Regions from separate parts of the Vreelandella vilamensis genome, predicted to be linked through region 1. Evidence: predicted binding sites of a transcription regulator. Region 1 holds the regulator's gene; each other region holds the start of a gene.
What was found. Region 1 encodes FNR, which switches genes on or off when oxygen is low (the NO sensors DNR and NnrR bind a similar motif). Its sites were predicted from a motif close to TTGATNTANATCAA; they were not measured.
Positions count from the first base shown of each region.

Region 2: QC823_RS12155 (OmpW/AlkL family protein) is a predicted target of FNR. The motif match lies at 3,075-3,088, and genes of this name have one in related genera.
Region 3: QC823_RS07175 (cytochrome-c peroxidase) is a predicted target of FNR. The motif match lies at 1,178-1,191, and genes of this name have one in related genera.
Region 4: ccoM (cytochrome c oxidase subunit CcoM) is a predicted target of FNR. The motif match lies at 2,019-2,032, and genes of this name have one in related genera.

Region 1 is NZ_JARWAN010000001.1:134,135-138,195, forward strand. Features, by position in the region: gene QC823_RS00600 (3'-5' exonuclease family protein) at 1-273, shown strand, start outside; gene ttcA (tRNA 2-thiocytidine(32) synthetase TtcA) at 362-1,267, shown strand; gene fnr (fumarate/nitrate reduction transcriptional regulator Fnr) at 1,254-2,006, opposite strand; gene hemN (oxygen-independent coproporphyrinogen III oxidase) at 2,136-3,563, opposite strand; gene QC823_RS00620 (sulfite exporter TauE/SafE family protein) at 3,746-4,061, opposite strand, start outside.
Region 2 is NZ_JARWAN010000020.1:39,851-43,911, reverse strand. Features, by position in the region: gene rimK (30S ribosomal protein S6--L-glutamate ligase) at 1-50, opposite strand, end outside; gene QC823_RS12170 (ATP-dependent zinc protease family protein) at 124-564, opposite strand; gene QC823_RS12165 (DUF3549 family protein) at 591-1,643, opposite strand; gene QC823_RS12160 (YqcC family protein) at 1,931-2,263, shown strand; gene QC823_RS12155 (OmpW/AlkL family protein) at 2,328-2,966, opposite strand; gene putA (bifunctional proline dehydrogenase/L-glutamate gamma-semialdehyde dehydrogenase PutA) at 3,162-4,061, opposite strand, start outside.
Region 3 is NZ_JARWAN010000009.1:700-4,760, forward strand. Features, by position in the region: gene QC823_RS07165 (protein-methionine-sulfoxide reductase heme-binding subunit MsrQ) at 1-89, opposite strand, end outside; gene msrP (protein-methionine-sulfoxide reductase catalytic subunit MsrP) at 108-1,076, opposite strand; gene QC823_RS07175 (cytochrome-c peroxidase) at 1,324-2,322, shown strand; gene QC823_RS07180 (calcium/sodium antiporter) at 2,419-3,393, opposite strand; gene QC823_RS07185 (paraquat-inducible protein A) at 3,617-4,061, shown strand, end outside.
Region 4 is NZ_JARWAN010000009.1:68,551-72,611, forward strand. Features, by position in the region: gene QC823_RS07490 (proline--tRNA ligase) at 1-926, shown strand, start outside; gene QC823_RS07495 (lytic transglycosylase domain-containing protein) at 898-1,473, shown strand; gene ccoM (cytochrome c oxidase subunit CcoM) at 1,798-1,908, opposite strand; gene QC823_RS07505 (FKBP-type peptidyl-prolyl cis-trans isomerase) at 2,071-2,586, opposite strand; gene QC823_RS07510 (AmpG family muropeptide MFS transporter) at 2,681-4,054, shown strand.

The sequences.
Region 1 (4,061 bases):
CCGCTTTTGGGCTGGGGGTTGCGCCGTCAACTTAGTTTGCTCAACCAGGCGTTAAATACTCACTTAGACTTCACCCTGCCCAATGCGCAGGTCGATCTTGATTTGTTCAACCGGCGCGAGCTGCAGCGTCGCCAGCCCTGTATTGACCCGCCGGTAAGCCTTCGCCACGCGGCGGCACGCTTTCGAATTCCACTTTATTCTTTCAGTAGCTTGCTGGATCAAGCGAGCGCCAGCGCACTGCTGTATCAGCGGCTACAGCGCTTGACGGATTAGCCCTGCGCAGTAGCGGGAGACGTCTGCGTTTGGCGCTGAGTGCTGTTAGAATAGCCGCCGTTTTCTTCTTACCGGCAGTGATATCGCTATGCAACACGTTGACCATTTCGACCCGACCGTTTCTGCAACACCACGCGCGGCGCCTGGTAAGCCCAATGCGGGGGATGCCAAGCAGAAACGCGAATTTAATAAGCTGCAAAAGCGCCTGCGCCGCGAAGTCGGCAACGCGATTATCGATTACCGTATGATCGATGAAGGCGACAAGGTCATGGTGTGTTTGAGCGGGGGCAAAGATAGCTACACTATGCTTGAGATTTTGCGCAATTTGCAGCGCAATGCGCCGGTCAATTTTTCGCTGGTGGCGGTGAATCTGGACCAAAAACAGCCGGGTTTCCCTGAACATGTTCTGCCTGATTATCTTGATCAGCTAGGTGTTGCGTATCATATTTTGGAACGTGATACCTATTCGGTGGTGAAGGAGAAAACGCCCGAAGGTAAAACGACCTGCGCACTTTGCTCGCGTCTGCGGCGTGGTTCGCTTTACGGTTTTGCCGAAGAGATTGGCGCGACTAAAGTGGCCTTGGGGCACCATCGGGAAGATATTCTAGAAACGCTTTTTTTGAATATGTTTTTTGGGGGGAGTTTAAAGGCCATGCCGCCGAAACTGCTTTCGGATGACGGTAAAAACATGGTCATTCGGCCTTTGGCGTACTGCAAAGAGGCTGATATCGCTGAATTTTCCCGCCTAATGGCATTTCCTATTATTCCCTGCAATTTGTGCGGTTCCCAGCCCAATATGCAGCGTCAAATCGTGAAAGAAATGCTTGCCGAGTGGGATAAAAAGCACCCTGGGCGTTTGGAAAGCATGTTTAAAGCAGTAACTAATGTGGCGCCATCACAGCTTGCTGACCGCGAACTCTTTGATTTTGCTGGCTTGGAAGCAAAACAGGCCGATCTGATGGCCGATCGTATTCGCGCGTTTAATGTGAGCTAACGTCCGCTTCTTCTTCTTCGGAAAGGCAAATTAAACGCGGCATATCGAGAATATTGACCTCTCGGCCTGAGACGGCAACGACGTCTTGGTTTTGAAACCGGCTTAAAATGCGGCTAACGGTTTCGACAGCGAGGCCTAGATAGTTGCCGATATCGGCTCGTGACATCGAAAGTCGAAAACTATAAGGCGAGTAGCCGCGGCGTCGAAAGCGGTCTGACAGCGTAATCAAAAAACTGGCTAACCGTTGGTCGGCGGTTTTTCGGGAGAGTAAGCGCATCATGCGACGATCATCACGCAGCTCTTTACTCATGCTGCGGTACAGCTGGCCACGCAGCTCCGGCAGCTCTTCTGAGAGCAAGTCCAAGCGATCAAACGGGATTTCACAGACGGTTGTCGTTTCCAAGGCGATTACGCTGCCGGGGTAGTGCTCTTCATCGATACCGTCTAGCCCGACAAGTTCGCTGGGCAAATAAAAGTTGGTGAGCTGATCGTTGCCGCCCCCTTCCGTGGTGAGCTGCTTTAGGCTGCCCGAACGTACGGCGAATACGCTAGTAAAGGTATCGCCTTGGCGAAATAGCGGTTCGCCCTTTTTAAGTGGTGCCCGACGTCGAATGATGGCATCAAACTGACTGACATCGTCTAATTCTAGTGCCAAGGGTAAGCACAGCGAACTCAAGCTACAGGTTTGACAACGAGCCTCTTGTAACAAGGGGCGTCGACGGCTAATAGATTCCGACATGCGTTCCTCCATGAAAAATGATCTTTCTCATTATGAGAGGAACGGCACGCCGACGACAAGCGTAATCACGAATCCATCAGTGATTCGGCTTGCGATTAGAAGGTCAGATGGGCTGTTGGCATATCCACTTCATAAGATTCGTGAATAGCGTTTCGTCGTATCACCGGGTAAATGCGCGTCAAACGCCATGGCCAAGTGGCGAATCAATAACCGCCCAATAGGGGTAGCCCGCAGGATGTTACCCTCATGCACGACTAAGCCGTCTCGCTCAGCGTCTTCTAAACGCGCAAACGTATCAGCAAAATAGCGAGGCGCATCAATGTTCCAGCGCTGGCTAACGGCGGCAAAGTCGATCTGCATATCACACATCAAGCGTTCAATGACATCGCGACGAATCAAATCGTCTTGGCTCAAGCGTAACCCTTTTACCGTGGCGAGTTGTCCCGCATCTAACGCCTGCTCATAGCGGGCGAGGTCGGTAGGGTTTTGCGCGTATACGTCATTCACCCGTGAAATCGCCGAGACGCCAAGGCCCACTAAGTCGCATTGAGCATGGCTTGAGTAGCCTTGGAAGTTGCGCTGCAGAGTGCCTTCACGCTGCGCCACGGCGAGACTGTCATCCGGGCGAGCGAAGTGATCCATGCCGATGTGAACGTAACCGGCCTGCGTCAGCATGTCGATCGTGGTATGTAAAATCGCAAGTTTTTCTTCTGCGCTTGGCAGGTCATCGTCTTTGATGCGCCGCTGGGGGGGGAAACGCTGGGGCATGTGGGCATAGTTAAACACCGAAAGGCGCGCAGGATTTAACTCAATGACTTGACGTAGCGTGTCGGCAAAGCTTTCCTGGGTTTGATGGGGCAAGCCGTAAATCAAATCCAAATTAAGCGAGCGAAAGCCTAGTCGGTGCGCCTCATCCATCAGTGTTTCAGTGAGTACCCGTGGCTGAATACGGTTGATGGCTTTCTGTACCACGGGGTTTAAGTCTTGTACGCCGAGACTGATACGATTAAACCCTAACGTCTGCAAATGGCGTAGGGTAAAAACGTCCGCTTCTCGTGGATCAATCTCGATGGCGTAGTCACGATCAGGCGAAGAGGAGAGGCCAAAGCGAGCATCTAGCCTGTCGATTAAATCGCTCATCTGGTCTAGGGTAAGAAACGTTGGTGTGCCGCCGCCCCAATGTAGCTGCTCAACACTGCGCGATGTGTCTAGGTGGCGGGAGGTAAGCACCATTTCGCGGTCCAGCCGAGACAGATAGGGCTCTGCTAACTGCGTGTTTTTGGTCGCTATTTTGTTGCAGGCGCAATAAAAGCAAATTTTGCGGCAAAACGGGACGTGCACATACAGTGATAACGCGCGGTCAGTCTGATTGCTGCGCTCAAGGGCGGCGGTGAAGTCCTCAGCGCCGAACTGCTCGTGAAATGAAAGTGCCGTCGGGTAAGAGGTGTAGCGTGGGCCGCTTTTGTCGTAGCGGCGCAATAACTCTTCATCCCAGGCAGCGGGTTGGGGCGCTGCAGTGTCAAAAGGCGAAGAAGCAGCGTGGGCGTAAACGGCCATGAAGAGGGCTCCGGTGCAATGATGATGGCCCTATCCTAGCGCTGTGCTGTTATGAAGGAGTTGAGCTACGTCAATGAAGCGTTGATGTACACCCTTACTTATACGCGTTTATATCTGTTGTGCTGAGGTCATGGTAGGCGAACATTCGGTAACCAGTGTCTCTGTAACTAGTGTTTCTGTAACTAGAGTGTCGCGCCTGAAGCGAAGAGCGTAAGCAATTGCCATAAGGCAAACGCGATAATACTAAGGGCTGCGATGGCACGGGTGGCGGGGTGGCGTATCAAATCACGTAATTGCCGTGCGGCCAGGCCTGTGGCCAGCAGCGCTGGAAGCGTACCTAAACCAAAAGCCCCCATGAGCAAAGCACCGCGTAGCGGGTCAGCAATGGCCAAACTCCACGCTAGCATTGAATAGACCAACCCACAGGGCAGCCAGCCCCAAATAGCCCCTAGCGCAAATGCCTGCGGTAGCTTGACCACAGGCATTAGCCGGCGCCCA
Region 2 (4,061 bases), on a different contig from region 1:
CGCCGGGTAGAGTACAAATTGCGATTTCGTGAAAGCAGAGCGATATGCATAGGAAGCTCCATGCCAGACTAAAAATGATCTTGGCGGCAAAGGGTGGAATGTTTTCGATGTGGACGCGCCCGTTTAGGGTTCACCGTGTAAAAAAGCAGTCCCAGGGGCGATTAGCAAGCGACGCATCGCGCGGCGTCCAAGGAGCATGGGGTGGCGCATGTCGCTTCTGTCGGTGAGCGACAACTCCACCGGGAAGTTCATCTCGCCCATTTGCATCGGCGTGCGGATGATATAGCGCCATTCGCTATGGCCATTTGAACTGGTGATGCGTCGCCGGTCGTGTAGATGTAGCTTCACTCGGTGTGCGGGTGTGTCGGGGCCGCCGGAGTGAGTGACAAAGCTCACCCATAGCTGGCCGTATTCGTCTTCAGAGGTATGAATATCCTCTGCATGTAGCGCAGATGTCCGCGCACCGGTGTCCGCTTTGCAGCACAGGTGTAAATTGAGCTCAGGTAGGGTGACCATTTCGCGTCGACCAATCACTGCCTTTGCTTGAAAAGGTAGCTCCTTCACGGTACCTCCTTAGTCGTCCATTGCGCTTAAGTGATAGACGCAAGCCGCTGTTGAATAGTGGAGCCCTCAGGGGCATCGCGCAATAGCATAATGACCGGTAAACGTAGCCGTGGAATCAACGCCAGATCGCGAATCACGGCGCCAAAGTCATTTTGGTCGTCTTCCGCTAGTCGATTGAGGTAAAGCGGCAAGCGTGCGTTGTCTTCCAGATGCATCCAGCCACGCCCGGCCATCGCCGCGAGTAAATCTGGCCCGCAAGCGTGGCTGTCTTCTAACAGCTGTTGATACCATTCGCCGACATGCGGTTCTTGGCTGCTACCCACAGCGCGGACACAGGCGCAGAGGGTTTCCACATCACCTTGCGTTGCCGCCTGTTCACCTCGGTCGCGTAGCGCGGTTACCAGCGCGGTGGGTAGGGCAGTGTGCTCTAGGCAGTAGCAAATCGAGTGCAGCATCTCGGTCGGCAGTGTCTCCAGAACGCCGGTAAGTTGTTGCGCCTGCGTGTCATCCATGCGCACCACAAAGTCGGCGACGCCCTGAAACCCAAGTGCTTGCCAATCAATCGATTGCTGACGGCTGATATACGCCTCAACCGGCTCTAGGTGTTGACTGGCGGGCAAGCCTAAATCATCGGTTGCCCGCGCGTTGAGCATGGCCTGAAAAGGCAGGCTCGGCGTGAAAGCCAGTGGATTATCCTTCATTAAGTGCTCGATTTCACGGGTGCTTTCGTCACTGATCTGCTTGGCGTTGTTTGGCTTCGCTTCGTTCTTCGTCGCATTGCGTCCCAGCGTCTCAAGCAGACGCTGTAAGAAGGCGTCGCGCTGAGCGGGAGATAAGTACCCCTGTTCATCAAGCGGAAAGCTAAGAAACCAAATGGCGGGTTCGGGCATATCACCTAAGCGAAACACAATGGCCAAACGCGCGTGCCCTTGCCATGGCTCAGGCCACGGCTCATTACCGGTTTCAAGCGCGCTGAGTACGTCACGTGGGCAGGGCGTGACCCTGCGGCCCATGTGATAAAACGAAACATCAGCGCCGCTGCGCATAAAAAAGTCGTCAAGCGTATGAATAGGTTGCATGGCTTCCTTCCGCGTTTTGAGCGAGCACTTTACCTTGCCGTTTGCTGAGTGTCAGCCGGTCAGGGTGAAAAAACGGCTTAGCGTTTTTACACGGTGGTTAAATAATAAACAGTCTCGACGAAAGCCCATGAGGAAAGCCTAAACGACATCTTTCCATAGTTTATCCACAGGCTCTTACAAGATTTCTGTGAATCTCTTCGGTGTGGGGAAAAGTGCTCGTCAGCCGGGTAGCCGCAATGGCGTCTGGCTGGGATAATAGGCATATATTTCATAAGTGGATCATGATGATTACAGCACATCAGCAACTAGCGCAGGCGCTAGAGGAGTTGGAAGCAACACTAAAAGCGTCAAATCTATGGCGAGTGGAGGAGCCGAGTACGGCGGATTTCGCCAGCCAGCAGCCGTTTTGTGTGGACACCATGTCGCTACCGCAGTGGCTGCGCTTTGTGTTTATCCAACGCTTGCACATGTTAGTGGAGGCGAAAGCCCCCATGCCGGCAAAGTGCGAGGTAGCACCTGCCATCGCCGCCTACTTGCAGCAGGAGAAGGTCCGCGCAAGCGATCAGGTGTTGGTCGTGCGGGCGGTGGAGAGAGTCGATCACGTCGTGACGCAAAACTGAAGCGCTCGCCTAAACGCAACAGCCCGCCAAAAGGCGGGCTGTTGTCATGAAACGTCATACTCGTTTAGAAGCGGTAGCTAATACCTGCCATGACCACGACCGGGTCGATTTCAACAGTACCTGCATCAGCACCGGCGACCTTAGCATCGGTGTCGATATCGATGTACCAAGCGGCGGCGTTAAGCGCCCAGTTATCGTCGATGAGTAAATCAACGCCCAGCTGACCTGCGGCGCCCCATGAATCATCAAGATCAAGACTTACACCGTCGATATCAACGGATTCATTCGAGAAACGTGTATAGTTAAAGCCTACGCCAGCGTAAGGCTGTACACGTGCATCGGTACCACCTAGTGGATAGTACTGGGCTGTTACAGTAGGCGGCAGGTGGTCCGTTGAAGCAATATTGCCCCCATTGAGATGAATATCATGCTCGAAAGGTAGAGCCGCTAACAGCTCTACCCCCATCTTGTCGTGGAAACGATAACCGAGGGTAAAGGCGAATTGACTCTCGTCTTGTACGTCTACTTCCAGGTCGCCAAGAGCGGTATCTAGCGTACCGTTATCGCTTTTAGGCTCAACTTTGGCGACGCCAATACGCGTAAAGAAATCACCCGCGCCATACGCAAACGCTTGGCTTGAGGTGGTGATGGCGGCAGCGGCGATGCCGGCCGCGAGAAGAGTAGGCAGAGCAACTTTGCGCATGGGGAAAACTCCTTGCAAGAAACATGGGTTACCGCCTGGGCAACCGCGTGTTGAAGACAACCACGTAGTGAATGCATAAGAGTGTAACGGCCACTTACCTAGCGGATATTGACCTGGCGCAAGAGTTGAGAATCTGCCGGGGATATAAACAAAAAAAGACCACCCGAAGGTGGTCTTAAAAAAGCGTTGACGACCTTATTCAGCCGTTGCTAGCAGGCTAGCGTTACCTCCCGCAGCGGTGGTGTCGATGCACAGGTGGCGTTCCACGACATAGCGCGCTGGTGAGATGGTCTGGGTTTCGAGCGGCACGATGGCGCCATCACGTTTGGCAAGCGCAACCCGCAACTTATGGGTCCAGTCGCTGGCGCCCGCCGCGGCCACGGTGTCGATACCTTTGACCGCCGTCAGGGTATCCGGCAAAACGCTTCCGTCTAGTCCAATCACCGGCGCGCCGGCGTCAATAAGCGGTTTCACGGCCTGGACAGCCCCCGGGGTGACGAGCACCGCCGGAGAGCCCGCGCCGAGCGCCTGTACGGCCTGGGCAACGGCGATGTCCAGCGTTGGCCCGAGGCAGAGTGCCGCCCCTTTCGGATACATCGCCAAGCGGTTGCTTTCCCCGGTTGGCCCCGGCAAGGTTTGCGGCGTCATGTCCAGCGCGGCCGTCTCGGCGAGCGCCTTGCGGATCACACCAGCCTTGCCGGAGAGCGCGCGGCGAAGCACCTCGACGCGATCACGACGCGCCGCCCAGTTGCGCGCATCTAGCCCATCAAGAGCCGATTGGAGATCGCCGAGTGAGACGGTTTTACCTTCTGGTGCCTCAACGTGCTCGACACCGGCGGTGCGGCGGAAACGTGTCACGTAGAGCGGGCCACCGGCCTTAGGCCCGGTGCCGGAGAGGCCCTCGCCGCCAAACGGCTGAGAGCCGACAATGGCACCGATCTGGTTGCGATTCACGTAGACGTTGCCGACATGGATGCGCTCGACGATCTGCTGCACGCGATCATCAATACGGGTATGCAGACCGAAGGTCAGCCCGTAACCCTTGCCATTGATGTCATCGACCACCTTGTCGATGTCGCGTGCCTTAAAGGTGGC
Region 3 (4,061 bases), on a different contig from region 1:
CACATCCACCCAAGCCATAATGCAGGCACAACACCTGAAAGCAATACCAAAAACCGAAAGAGCAGAATCTTCGCTTTCGTATCTATCATAGATCAAAGCACTCAATTCTAATGATGCCGTTGTAAATCCATTCCTTCATAAAGGTGGGCGACTTCTTCTGCATACCCATTAAACATCAGCGTTTCGCGCCGACCAGGTTCTCCAATGCGACGCTCTCGCGCCTGCGACCAGCGGGGATGATCCACATTGGGGTTCACATTGGCAAAAAAACCGTATTCTTCAGGATTTTGCTCTTCCCAAGAAGTTTTCGGTTTTTGCTCAAGGGCACGAATAACCGTTACGGACTTTATGCTTTTAAATCCATACTTCCATGGCACCACCAAACGCATAGGGGCACCATTTTGATTAGGCATTTTTTCTCCGTACATCCCTACGGCTATCATCGTTAATGGGTGCATCGCCTCATCCATACGCAATGCTTCGCGATAAGGCCACTCAATAATTGAGCGCTGCTGCCCTCGCAACTTTTCGGGGTCATGAATGGCTTCAAACTCAATGTATTTAGCTTTAGAGGTGGGATCATGATGTTTTATAAGCTCGCGTAAGGGAAAGCCTATCCATGGTATCACCATCGACCATGCTTCAACGCAACGTAACCGGTAGATTCGCTCCTCCAAGCTGTAGCGTTGCAGAATATCTTCAAACGCAATGTCACCCGTTAAATTGAACTCCCCTTCTACTCGCACACTCCATGGGTCTGTTGGCAACTTATGGGCATATACTTCCGGATCACTTTTTCGCGTACCGAATTCATAAAAATTATTATAAGACGTCGCATCGCCATAATCGGTAATACCTTCATCGCCAGCAAAGTCCTTACGCGTCATGTTTTCTTTTAGCTGTATCTTAAATTCATCTGCCCAGGCCTCTGCTTTCGTAGGCATCAGCAAACCCGAAGGCAGGATTGATGCAGCTCCCAAGGCTACCCCTTGACGTAAAAAACGCCGACGTTTCTCAAAAAGCCTTTTCGGTGTGACTTCTGACTCAGGAATAGAGGGGTAGCGATAGCGGGGCATTTCGTTGACTCCTTATGATTCGGTTTTCAAGACCAATACGCTATGGCATTCCACACAAAAAATCACGTCAAGACGACAACTGAACGCTAGATAATAAAAAATTGACCCAGGTCATCCTAAGCGTTTTCTCAAGGAATTTGCTAGGTTGATTTTTGCGACCAAATCAACCTAAATGGTAGTTGATGATACGATATTTATGGGCTTTTCACTTTAAAAGGCCAATAAATAGCATGAGAGGGAACAATCTATGAAAAAGCACCACAGCATGAAAAAAATATTACCCGCACTAATAGCAAGCTCAGCACTCATACCAGCAAGCTTTGCCGTTGCCGAGGATGGGCTAGAAGATTACCGTGATCGTTTTGATGCGTTGCCTTATCTTCCCCCCATTCCCTCTGACAACTCACTTAGTTCTGAAAAGGTTGAGCTGGGTAATATGCTCTTTTTTGAGCCCCGTATTTCTTCAAGCGGCGTCATCAGTTGCGCCACTTGCCACAATCCTGCTTTAGGATGGGCTGACCGGATACCTCGCGCTACAGGCCATGACGGACAAGTGGGCGAACGTAATACACCCACGGTTCTTAATAGTGGCTTTTTAGAATCACAATTTTGGGACGGTCGCGCACCCGACCTTGAGGCTCAGGCTCTAGGCCCCATTGAAGCTGGCGTTGAAATGGCAATGGACCTTGACTCCGCACTAGCACGATTAAATGAGTTCGACCTCTATCAGCGTAAATTTGAGGCCGCTTTTCCAAATGACGAAGATCCGATTAATGCGGACAATCTGGCAAAATCGCTAGCGTCGTTCCAGCGTACACTGAATACTCCTCATTCACCGTTTGACCGCTATCTGCGCGGAGATATGGAAGCCATTAGCGACCAGGCAAAAGACGGCATGGTAGCTTTCGTCGATAACGGCTGTATTGCTTGTCACAGGGGCCCTGAGCTAACGGACAGCCAATTCCATGCGATTCAGGTTCCCGGCTCCACTGACCTTGGACGCTATACAGTAACAGGCGAAGAAAGCGACAAATATCGCTTCAGAACACCAACGTTGCGCAACGTAGCTGTGACTTACCCGTATATGAACAACGGCGCGACCGAAACATTAGAAGAATCCGTGGCTATCATGGGCCGTGAAATGCTGGGCAGTGAATTTGAAGAAGCCACGATTAATGATATCACTGCTTTCCTACACACGCTGACAGGCGAAATGCCAGATTTTGAGGTACCCGCACTTCCCTAAAAGCAGACATGTATAGATACATGGTAAATTAGAACAATCGGCCAGCTTAATATAGCTGGCCGATTGCTTTTTCAACGTGGGACTTGGCAGCTAGCCTTAAGCATTAATGACCAACGAAACCATATAGGCTGTATAAGCAATAAACAGCAGAAGAAGCCCCCCGCCTTCCACACGATTGATATACCTAGGGCGGCCTCTCCAGGAAAATGCAAACAAGATCATAAGCACAGTCATCGCGAGCATTACTCCCCAATCGCGCGATAACACTTCATTACCTGTCTCGATGGGAGTAATAACCCCCGCCAACCCCACTACACCTAACGTATTAAATAAATTAGAGCCAACAACGTTACCTAACACCATATCGTGCTCTTTACGCTTTAATGCACTAATAGAAGAAGCTAGTTCAGGTAACGAGGTTCCAATAGCCACTACAGTAAGCCCAATAATGAGTTCACTAACACCAAAGGCAAGCGCAATCTCTACGGAGCCCCACACCAAAAATCGAGAGCTTGCCACCAAAAGAACAAGGCCTGTAAGTGTCCAAACCAGTGCTTTACCACGCGACATGGGATGACTTTCCAGCGTAGCGGCCACCTCGCCCACCAGAGCATCGTTTTGTTCTCCGCGTGATTTCACGATACTGATAATGATGAACACCAGCAGCGCCAACAGTAAAACAACAGCCTCCCAGCGTGCTATAAATCCATCCCATAACATCAGACCAGTTAGGAGAGTGACACCAAAGAGCACAGGCATCTCTTTACGAATGACACTAGAATGAACAGCAAGTGGTGCCAGTAACGCCACAAAGCCCAGCACTAGGCCGATATTAGCAATATTCGAGCCATAAGCATTACCTACCGCCAAGCCAGGGCTTCCTTGCCATGCAGCCAAAACTGAAACCGTCATTTCTGGTGCGGAAGTCCCGAAACCGATCACTAACATACCGATAATAAGTGGCGACAGCCCCAGCCATCGCGATGTTGCGGCCGCACCTTCAATAAATCGTTCGGCACTCCAAATGAGTAAAATTAATCCTCCAACAACAGAGAGTATTGGAAGCAGCATTTTATTTCCTTTCATCATAGGATTAGGCAAAATCGAGAGCGCATCGTTGTGCAATCATCACCTTAGGTCAAGTCATTTATGATATTTGCAGCAAAGCTTGACTCGAACAGTGAGGCCGTCATATTAGCAACATGTATGGTGAAACCTCATGAGGCACTCATTGCGTGATCTCCATTCCCCTTCTTTACGATCAGCTCCTAAATATGTAGGTCTTTTTAGCTCCATGCCTAAACGGTTGGCCAAACAACGCCTGCGGAAACTCCAGATTTCTGACGTCGATCACGCACCTCCAGAAATTCGTACTCAACGTAGACGGCTGAGAACTTGCCATGAGTGCGACTGGGTCAGCGCATTGCCTCCACTTAAATATGGTGAAAAAGCCAACTGCCCTCGATGTGGTTATACGCTTGTGCGACGCCATCGCTACCCAGCGCAACGCAGCATGGCACTCGCTTTGTCGGCACTGGTTGCGCTGATACTCGCTATTTCATTTCCTTTTGTCAGTTTTAATGTGAGCGGCGTGAGTAACCGTATTGAGCTAACACAGACGGCCACAACATTAATTGGATTTAATCAGCCACTGGTTGCCATTGCCGTCATAATGACCATAGTGGTGTTGCCAGCCGTTTATCTAACAGGAGTGGTATGGCTTCAATTTGGGCTTCTGC
Region 4 (4,061 bases), on a different contig from region 1:
CACTGGTGGAACAGTTCAAGCTGCCGATTGAAAAGACCGTGAAAACACTAATGGTCCACGCGACGGAAGGTGGGTTGATTGCGCTGCTGGTGCGCGGTGATCACGAGCTTAACGACGTCAAAGCCGAAAACCACCCTGCCGTAGCCGCGCCATTGACCATGGCATCTGAAGAAGAAATTCGCGCCGCGGTGGGCGCTGGCCCCGGCTCATTAGGCCCAGTGAACCTCGATATGCCCATTATCATCGATCGCAGCGTCGCGCTGATGAGCGACTTTGGCGCAGGCGCTAATACCGATGGCAAGCACTACTTCGGCATCAACTGGGAGCGCGACGCGGCGCTGCCGGAAGTGGCGGATCTACGCAACGTAGTCGAAGGTGACCCCTCGCCCGATGGCAAGGGCACGCTTGCCATCAAACGCGGTATCGAAGTGGGCCATGTTTTCCAGCTAGGGCAAAAATACTCCGAGTCAATGAACGCCACGGTTCTTGGCGATAACGGCAAAACCAGCCATCCGTGGATGGGCTGTTACGGCATCGGCGTAACACGCGTGGTTGCCGCTGCCATTGAGCAAAATCACGATGATGCGGGAATCATCTGGCCAAACGCGATTGCGCCGTTCCAGGTCGCCCTGGTGCCCATGAACGCACATAAATCGCAGCGTGTACGCGAGGAATCAGAGCATCTCTACCAAACGTTAACCGCGGCGGGGCTCGACGTTCTCTTGGACGACCGCGACACCCGCCCCGGCGTAAAGTTTGCCGACCTAGAACTGATGGGCGTTCCACATCGTATCGTGATTGGTGATCGCGGCCTCGATAACGGCGAGCTTGAGTACAAAGGCCGCCGCGATAGCAATGTCACCATGATCCCCGCCGAACAAGTGATTGATTTTCTACGTGAAAAAGCCGGGCTTGCGCAAGCGTAATAGCGCATGGGTCTTGTTTGCGGCGTGCGGGCTAATAAGCCTAGCGCCGCAAGCATCCGAGCCCGTCGGCGAAAAAACATTACGCCCCACGTTGGAAGCGACGCTTCTCAAGGCCCACCAGCAAGCCAAAAGGCAGCAATGGGTCGCGCGCATGGCGCCCATCTTAGCTCGCTTCATCGCTGACACTGCCAAGCGCGATCGCTTACTGCGTCGTCTCTATCTGGAAGCCAGTTTAGCCGATTTACCCCCGACGTTAGTCCTGGCGCTGATTCAGGTGGAAAGTGGTTTTGACGCTAACGCCGTCTCATCTGCCGGTGCTGTTGGGCTGATGCAGATTATGCCGTTTTGGATTGATGAGCTTGGCGTACCGGCTGATGATCTTAAAGACCCATGGCGCAATTTACGCTACGGCTGCACTATCTTGGCGCACTACTTGGCGATCGAAAAGGGCGACTTTACCCGAGCGCTCGCGCGCTATAATGGAAGTCTGGGAGAAACGTGGTATCCCGAGCGGGTACTTCGCGCTTGGCAAGAAAATTGGCGTTAGAAAGGCTTATTGTTACGTTTTTCTGCGTTTACCAGGGTACAGTTAATGCGCAAACCTGACTTTTGCGTTTTTATATTACCTGATTAGGAACACTTTGCTCCTAATCAGGTATTAGTTCATGCGCCCACTGTTAACGGATTTACGCTCAATCTGCCGATGATGACGAGGATATCATGCACTTACAGTAAGACTTTTATCGAGCAGGCCTATTTTATTTTACCGCAAAAAAAACCGGCCCAAGTGGGCCGGTAACTGGAAGCTTACCTGTTACAGTAAGCCTCCTCCCCTGACGACTGGTTGCTAACTGATTGCTAATAAGAGAACTTATTTTTTACGTTTGCTGTCACGAACGATAAAACCGATCCAACCCGCCATAAAAACAATCATCAGTCCGACGGTGATCAAACCAAAAATAACAGTGCCGTCCCAATACATGTGCTTTTCTCCCGCCGCGATGTAATGACTTCATAATAATCACGAAAACGCGGAGGAAAGCTGACTTGAATCAATTTTGCCGACACCGTGGCCAGCAGGTGTAAAACAATTTGATGTGGGTCACTTTTCTCTTAGCGGCCGAAGCATCAGCAAGCGATTGCCTTAGAGCACCTTACGATCTTCCACCTTGGCGTGCTCGGTACCCGGCGGTAACGGGTGTCCTTTGGCTAATTCAGCACGTGTCGCCTCGCGCACGTCTAGGATATTCACCTGATACTGTAGCGTTCGGCCTGCCAGCGGGTGATTGGTATCCACGGTCACCTGATCTCCGTCTACGCTAACCACGGTAACAATCTGCGGCCCCGCTTCGCCTTCAGTTTGAAAACAACTGCCAGGCTGTAAATCGGCATCGCCAAAGGAGGCACGACTCACCTGCTGCACCAATGATTCATTGCGAACGCCATACGCATCAGCCGGCATTAGCGTCACGCTAAGTTCAGCGCCGGCCACTTGGTTTTCTAGCGCGCGCTCTAGTCCCGGCACAATATTATGATGCCCATGCAGGTACTCCAACGGCTTATGACGCGCCTTGGAATCGTCAAGTACCTGCTTGCCATCGCTAAGAACATCGCTCAACACATAGTGCAGCGTCACGACCTGATGCGCTGTAATCGACATGGAAAACTCCTCTCCGGTAAGCTATCGGCGTTTTAATTTTCGCTGCGCAGTTTACCACCTGCCCTAGCCAACGTCTTTCCAGGAGACTTTCTCAATGCCGACCCCGACACCCCAGCGTAGCTGGCGGGCCGCCCTGGCGATTTATTGGCAAGCGCCAGTGCTAACGATGTTGTTTTTAGGGTTTTCCGCAGGTCTACCCTTTTTACTGGTGTTCTCAACACTGTCAGCCTGGCTTCGCAGTGACGGCGTCGAAATCGCGGCGATTGGTTTTTTCGCTTGGATCGGGATGCTTTACTCGATCAAGTTTTTTTGGGCACCAGTCGTCGACCGTTTGGCGCTTCCTGTTCTAACGCGCGCTTTTGGGCAACGCCGCGGCTGGATGTTACTCGCCCAAGCGATGATCGCTGGGGGGCTTATCGGGCTTGCCGGGCTCGAACCCGTAGGGAATCTGGGGTGGGTGGCCGCGTTTGCGTTACTGGTGGCGTTTGGCTCAGCCACACAAGATATTGCGATTGATGCCTTTCGCATCGAATCCGCCGATGACAATGTACAAGCCGCCATGGCGTCGACGTACATCATCGGTTACCGAGGTGGGCTCATGGCTGCTGGCGCTGGCGCCCTATTTGTCGCCTCGGCAATATCGTGGGACGTGGCGTATTTAACCATGGCGGCACTGGTTGGCATCGGCGTGATCACGGTGCTGCTACGCCCGGAACCCCCCCGCACCACCCTGAGCATTCAGTTAATCCATGAGCCGAGAGTACGTGCTTTTCTGCGCGCTAGTCGCGGGAAACCTAAAACCGTCAGGCGTCTAGGCGCGTGGAGTATCGGCGCGATTGTTTGCCCCTTCACTGATTTCTTCACCCGCTACGGCGTCAAGGCACTTTGGATACTGGTGTTTATTGCGGTGTTTCGCATCAGTGATTTAGCCATGGCGTCGATGGCAAACCCGCTGTATATCGATTTAGGTTTTTCGCTTGGCACCATTGCCAGTGTTACCAATATTTTTGGGATTGCCATGAGCATTGGGGGCGGCATTATGGGTGGCTTACTGGTCGCCCGCTACGGTATTGGCCCGCTTTTAATCTTCGGGGCGGCTATTGTCATGCTCACTAACCTATTATTTGTCTTGCTGGCGCTAGTGGGGAATCAGCTCCCCATGCTGGTACTCACTATTATTGGCGATAACCTCGCTAATGGGTTGGCCAGCGCGGTATTTATCGCGTTTCTTTCAAGCCTCACGTCGCGGGCTTATACCGCGACGCAATATGCGCTTTTCTCGTCACTAATGACGCTGCCGGGTAAGTTTCTAAGTGGTTTTGGCGGCCTCATAGTGACGTCCCAAGGGTATGCCAGCTTCTTTATGGTGGCAGCGCTGCTAGGCCTGCCCGCGGTGGCCTTAGCCATCTGGGTAAACCGTGATGCTCAGTTAGTGCCACCCCCTCAGTCGCAGAAAGCGAATGCATGATGCGGCC